2 regions of the Streptomyces xingningensis genome follow, and region 2 is predicted to be linked to the other one. Evidence: predicted binding sites of a transcription regulator. Region 2 holds the regulator's gene; the other holds the start of a gene.
The links. Region 2 encodes HrcA, which represses chaperone genes, less so after heat shock. Its sites were predicted from a motif close to TTNGCACTCNGNNNNNCNGAGTGCNAA; they were not measured.

Region 1 (3,386 bases), on a different contig from region 2:
CTCGGTGGCCGCGCCCACGCGGATGACGCACACGCCGCCGGCCAGCTTGGCGAGGCGCTCCTGGAGCTTCTCGCGGTCCCAGTCGGAGTCGGTGGACTCGATCTCCGCCTTGATCTGGGCGATGCGGCCCTGGACGTCGGCGGAGTTGCCGCCGCCGTCGACGATGGTGGTGTCGTCCTTGGTGATCGTCACGCGGCGGGCGGTGCCCAGCACATCCAGGCCGACCTGGTCGAGCTTGAGGCCGACCTCCTCGGCGATGACGGTGGCACCGGTGAGGGTGGCCATGTCGCCGAGCATCGCCTTGCGGCGGTCACCGAAGCCGGGGGCCTTGACGGCCACGGCGTTGAAGGTGCCACGGATCTTGTTGACGACGAGGGTGGAGAGCGCCTCGCCCTCGACGTCCTCGGCGATGATCAGCAGCGGCTTGGAGGCGCCCGCCTGGATGATCTTCTCCAGCAGCGGCAGCAGGTCCTGGATGGCGGAGATCTTGCCCTGGTGGATCAGGATGTACGGGTCGTCGAGAACGGCCTCCATACGCTCCTGGTCGGAGACCATGTACGGCGAGAGGTAGCCCTTGTCGAAGGCCATGCCCTCGGTGAAGTCGAGCTCCAGGCCGAAGGTGTTGGACTCCTCGACGGTGATGACGCCGTCCTTGCCGACCTTGTCCATCGCCTCGGCGATCAGCTCGCCGACCTGCTTGTCCTGGGCGGACAGCGCGGCCACGGCGGCGATGTCCGCCTTGTCGTTGATCGGGCGGGAGGTCGCGAGCAGCTCGTCGGAGACGGCCTTGACCGCGGCGTCGATGCCCTTCTTGAGCGCGGCCGGGGAGGCACCCGCGGCGACATTGCGCAGACCCTCGCGGACCAGCGCCTGGGCCAGCACGGTGGCGGTGGTGGTGCCGTCACCCGCGATGTCGTTGGTCTTGGTCGCCACCTCCTTGACGAGCTGGGCGCCCAGGTTCTCGTACGCGTCCTCGAGCTCGACCTCGCGGGCGATGGTGACGCCGTCGTTGGTGATGGTGGGGGCGCCGAACTTTTTGTCGATGACGACATTGCGGCCCTTGGGGCCGATCGTCACCTTCACGGTGTCGGCAAGCTTGTTGACGCCGCGCTCAAGGGCGCGACGAGCGTCCTCATCGAACTTCAGGGTCTTGGCCATGGGTTATGTGTCCTTCGCCGTATCTACAAACGAGCTGCGCCCCGGGCGCCCGGTCGTTGAACGCGGGAACCAGGGGCGCAGCTGCACAAAAGCTTCGAAGTCTCGGAAGCCTTGGGTGAATTACTTCTCGATGATCGCGAGGACGTCGCGAGCCGAGAGGACGAGGAACTCGTCACCGTTGTACTTCACCTCGGTGCCGCCGTACTTGCTGTAGAGCACGACGTCGCCGACCTTGACGTCGAGCGGCAGGCGCTCGCCGTTCTCGAAGCGGCCCGGGCCCACGGCGAGGACGGCGCCCTCCTGGGGCTTCTCCTTCGCGGTGTCCGGGATGACCAGGCCAGAGGCCGTGGTCTGTTCGGCGTCCAGCGGCTGGACCACAATGCGGTCCTCGAGCGGCTTGATGGCAACCTTGGAGCTGGCGGTCGTCACGATCCGACCTCCCCCTTCGGAGATCTCACGGGGTTAACTGTCTGAGGGTGGCGACCAGGTGGATCCGTCGTCGCGGGTGCCGGACCTGCCCGTCGCTGTGTTTGGCACTCACCGGTGGAGAGTGCCAACGAAGCCGAGACTATGACGCGCTTAGCACTCGGTCAAGCGGAGTGCCAATTCGCGCCGCCGCGGACCGCACCCGGCCGGCCCCGCTCAGACATAGTCCTCCAGTCGCGCCACCGTGAAACCCTGCCGCTGGATGCTGCGCAGCATGTTGGTCACCATCTTGGTCATCGAGGTGCCCTTCAGCTCCTGCGGCCCCCGGAAATGCGCCAGCACAATGTCCCCGGGACGCAGCCCGCCCGCCTCCGCGTAGCGCATGTCGTTGATCTGCATGGTGGCTTCCCACAGCACGACCGCCTTCACCCCGCAGCCGCCCGCCACGGCCAGGGTCTGCTCGTTGTAGTTGCCATACGGCGGACGGAACAGCTCCGGCGGCTTGCCGAACCGCTTCGCCAGCTGTTCCTGCTGCCCGCAGATCTCGTGCTTCTGCGCCCCGGCGGACAGGGTGCGCAGATTGGGATGGGTGAGGGTGTGGTTCTGGACGCCGTTGCCCAGGGCGCGCAACTGGCCGAAGTAGCCATAGCCGCGTCCGGCGCGGGCGATGTTGTCCGTCAGGAACATCGTGAAGGGCAGCTTGAGGTCCCTGGCCATCTTCACGAACTCGGGATCCTTCTCCGCCCCGTCGTCGAAGGTCACAAAGACGACCTTGTCCTTGGTCGGCACCCGCCGCACGATCTGCGGGGCGCCCCCCTTGGCGTGCTGCGTCAGCCGGGTCGCGGGCGGCTCGGGGGGCGCGGCGAGCGACTTGTCCAGGCCCCAGCGGCGGTAGGCGTCGGCGGCGGGCGGGGCACCGGCGGTGGTGCCGCCGGTCGCGGCCGGGGCCGCGCTCCGCTCCGCCTTGCCGGGGCCGGACGAGGAGCCGGAACACCCGGAGAGCAGGCCGGCCAGGAGCAGGGCCGCGGCACCGGCGGGTACGGCCCTGGCAATACGAGGCGAGGGCAGCGAGACCAGCGAGGGCAGCGAGGGCAGCGTGGTCAACAAGGTCACCCGACCGATTCTTGTGCATGCGTTCGAAGCCGGGCGGGCGCCCCCCGAACCACCCGCACCCCGCCGCCAGATCCGTGACCGCCGCACAGAGAACTGGTGCCAGGCGGGCTCGGTGCCCCAAACCGGAAGCGGCCACTTGGCGGCCCCGGGGCGCTGTCCGCGGCCGCCCCCGGTTCCCGGCTGCGCCGACACCTCAGGGGGTGCACGCCTCGGCGACCGAAAGGCTGTTCTCGCAGAGGTGGTAGCGGGTGATCAGCCCGTCCTGCACGGTGAGCCGCATGGCGAACGGCCCCTCATACGGCTTGCCCGTGGCCCGTACCTGCCCGGCGAGGAAGCCCAGCAGCACGGCCTCGGTACCGTCCACCACGACCGTGTGGATCCCGGTCCGGGCGGGGTCCGGAGCCACGCCCTCGGCCAGCTCCCGGAAGTGGGCGACGGCATCCGCGCGCGTCGAGCGGGGCTTGATCCACGGGGCGGCCGGGTTCTCCGCGATCACCCAGTCGACCTGCTCGGCGAACGCGGCCCCGATCCGCTCCGGGTCCCCCTCGCCGAGGAGGGCCAGGAAGTCCTGGACGGTCGCACGGGTGGCCTCGGTGGTCATGGCGATCTCCTCGAGTCGGTGAGTGCCCGATGCTGTCCCGGCACCGCCCCGGCCGTCGATTACCACCGAGGTAATGGCGCTCGGCGAC
Region 2 (3,386 bases):
CAGAAGCCATGAACACATCGTGGCACGGGTGGCGCCGGGCACCGAATCGGATGGAGCCCCTGATCGGGGCACCGCCTCGATCAGGGGCTCCGGGCCGGACGCTCAGCGCCCGTTGAACGCGTCCTTCAACCGCGAGAACAGCCCTTGCTGCCCCGGCTTGAACTCGCCCGTGGGGCGCTCCTCGCCGCGGAGCTTCGCCAGCTGGCGCAGCAGGTCCTCCTGCTGGGGGTCGAGCTTGAGGGGGGTGGTCACCTCGACATGCACGATGAGATCGCCGCGGCCGCCGCCGCGCAGGTGGGTGACACCGCGCTGGTGCAGCGGGATCGACTGGCCGGACTGGGTGCCGGGCCGGATGTCGATCTCCTCGACGCCGTCCAGGGTCTCCAGCGGCACCTTGGTGCCCAGCGCGGCGGCCGTCATCGGGATGGTGACCGTGCAGTGCAGGTCGTCGCCGCGGCGCTGGAAGACCGGATGCTTCTTCTCGTGGATCTCCACATAGAGGTCACCGGCCGGACCGCCGCCGGGGCCGACCTCGCCCTCGCCCGCCAGCTGGATGCGGTTGCCGTTGTCGACACCGGCGGGGATCTTGACGGTCAGGGTGCGGCGGGAGCGGACCCGGCCGTCGCCCGCGCACTCGGGGCACGGGGTGGGGACGACCGTGCCGAAGCCCTGGCATTGCGGGCACGGCCGGGAGGTCATGACCTGGCCGAGGAAGGAGCGGGTGACCTGCGAGACCTCGCCGCGGCCACGGCACATGTCACAGGTCTGCGCGGAGGTGCCGGGGGCCGCGCCCTCACCGCTGCACGTCGTACAGACGACGGCGGTGTCGACCTGGATCTCCTTGGTGGTGCCGAACGTGGCCTCGTTCAGGTCGACTTCGATGCGGATCATGGCGTCCTGGCCGCGCCGCGTGCGCGAGCGGGGCCCGCGCTGCGACGCCTGGCCGAAGAAGGCGTCCATGATGTCGGAGAAGTTGCCGAAGCCCGCGCCGAAGCCGCCGGCGCCCGCGCCGCCCGAGTTGGAGAGGGGGTCGCCGCCGAGGTCGTAGACCTGCTTCTTCTGCGGGTCGGAGAGCACCTCGTAGGCGGCGTTGATCTCCTTGAACCGCTCCTGGGTCTTGGGATCCGGGTTCACATCCGGGTGCAGCTCGCGCGCGAGACGGCGGAAGGCCTTCTTGATCTCGTCCTGCGAGGCATCGCGCCGTACGCCCAGGACCGCGTAGTAGTCCGTGGCCACTTACGACTCCGCCAGGATCTGTCCGACGTAACGTGCCACTGCGCGTACCGCTCCCATCGTTCCGGGGTAATCCATGCGGGTCGGTCCGACCACGCCGAGTTTGGCGACGGCTTCGTCGCCCGAACCGTAGCCGACGGCGACGACCGATGTGGAGTTGAGTCCCTCGTGGGCGTTCTCATGGCCGATCCGCACGGTCATGCGCGAATCCTTGGCCTCGCCGAGCAACTTGAGCAGGACGACCTGCTCCTCCAATGCCTCCAGCACCGGCCGGATCGTCAGCGGGAAGTCATGGCCGAACCGGGTGAGATTCGCGGTGCCACCGATCACCAGCCGCTCCTCGGTCTCCTCGACCAGGGTCTCCAGCAGGGTGGCGAGGACCGTAGAAACGGTTCCGCGATCGTCCTGCTCAAAGGCGTCGGGGAGGTCCTGCACCAGATGCGGCACATCCGTAAACCGGCGCCCCACGACTCGGCTGTTGAGCCGGGCCCGCAGATCCGCGAGCGCCGTCTCACCGACCGGCGCCGGGCAGTCCACCGTGCGCTGCTCGACCCGCCCGGTGTCCGTGATCAGCACCAGCATCACCCGGGCCGGAGCGAGCGACAGCAGCTCCACATGGCGCACCGTCGAGCGGGTCAGCGAGGGATATTGCACCACCGCCACCTGCCGGGTCAGCTGCGCCAGCAGCCGGACCGTGCGGGTCACGACGTCGTCGAGGTCGACGGCGCCGCCCAGGAAGCTCTGGATCGCGCGCCGCTCCGCCACCGACAGCGGCTTGACGCCCGCCAGCTTGTCGACGAAGAGCCGGTAGCCCTTGTCGGTCGGGATGCGGCCCGCGCTGGTGTGGGGCTGGGCGATGAAGCCCTCGTCCTCCAGCACGGCCATGTCATTGCGCACGGTCGCCGGAGACACTCCCAGCTGGTGCCGCTCGGTGAGGGCCTTGGAGCCGACGGGCTCCTCGGTGCCGACGTAGTCCTGGACGATGGCACGCAACACTTCGAGCCTGCGTTCGCTCAGCATCGCGCACCTCCAGTCCAGCGAGTCCGGCCGTCATACGGGTCCTGCCGGGGCTCTTCCCTGGCACTCCATGGTCACGAGTGCCAAACCCCTCCGGTCAGTGTACGGCCGGGCCCCATGACCACGGCAAGGGCCGCCCACGCCATGACGGCTCCGGGCGGGCAACCGTATCGCGCCACGGCTAGCTTCTTGCCATGGAAAACAATGCAGAGGGACAGGCGCAGCAGCACATGGGGGCGCGCTGGGAACGCCTTGCGCCGGGCGTCGTGCGCCGCAGAATGCCCGGCTGGGACGCCACGATCGGCGCGATCGCCGGAACGGCGGGGGTGCTGGTGGTGGACACCGGCTCCACGCTGCACGAGGGGGTGGAGATCCACCGTGAGGTGACGGGCCTCTTTGGACTCCCCGTGACGCACATCGCACTCACTCACGCACATTTCGACCATGTGCTGGGCACTGCGGGGTTTCCCGGGGCGCAGGTGTACGGGGCCGTCGGCCTCGCCGAGCTTCTGCACCACGAGCGCGAGGAGCTGCGCGACAGCGCGGTGCGGCAGGGGGTGGCGGCCGAGGACGCGGCCGAGGCCGTGGAGGCGCTGGTGCTCCCCCGCCATCCGGTCTCCGGCGAGCTGACCGTGGACCTCGGCGGCGGGCGGCGGGTGCTGCTGGCCAATGTGGGGCCCGGGCACAGCGCGCACGACCTGGCCGTGCTCGTCGCGGGCTCGGGCCGGACGCCGGAGATCGTCTTCTGCGGCGACCTGGTCGAGGAGTCCGGTGAACCGCAGGCGGGCAGGGACGCCCTGCCGCACGCCTGGCCCTCGGCGCTGGACCGGCTGCTGGCGCTCGGTGGGGAGGACGCGGTGTATGTACCGGGGCATGGGGCGGTGGTGAATGCCCGGTTTGTTCGTGAGCAACGCAACGCGCTGGCACTGCGCTTCGGCGTGTCGTGACCGATTGCGGCCGGATTTCCCTATCGTCTCCGGGTGCGGTGCCCGCCCACGGCGGGGAGCCTCGGCACACACCTGGCTCCCCGGGCGGCCCGGACCCCGGTTTTCCCACCTGAAACGGCCCTGATGCGCAGACAGTACGGCCCCGATCTCACCCCGCCGTGGAAGCGGAGCGCTCCCGTTCCGGAGGTG

Region 1: a site for HrcA is predicted at 1,738-1,764, ahead of groES (co-chaperone GroES). Genes of this name have one in related genera too.

Annotation. Positions count from the first base shown of each region.
Region 1 covers NZ_JBDJPF010000031.1:560-3,945, forward strand. The annotation lists gene groL (chaperonin GroEL) at 1-1,158, opposite strand, end outside; gene groES (co-chaperone GroES) at 1,279-1,587, opposite strand; gene ABCR83_RS17675 (polysaccharide deacetylase family protein) at 1,801-2,691, opposite strand; gene ABCR83_RS17680 (nuclear transport factor 2 family protein) at 2,891-3,298, opposite strand.
Region 2 covers NZ_JBDJPF010000017.1:4,916-8,301, forward strand. The annotation lists gene ABCR83_RS11520 (nitronate monooxygenase) at 1-10, opposite strand, end outside; gene dnaJ (molecular chaperone DnaJ) at 103-1,236, opposite strand; gene hrcA (heat-inducible transcriptional repressor HrcA) at 1,237-2,253, opposite strand; gene ABCR83_RS11535 (MBL fold metallo-hydrolase) at 2,445-3,197, shown strand; gene ABCR83_RS11540 (DUF3097 domain-containing protein) at 3,321-3,386, shown strand, end outside.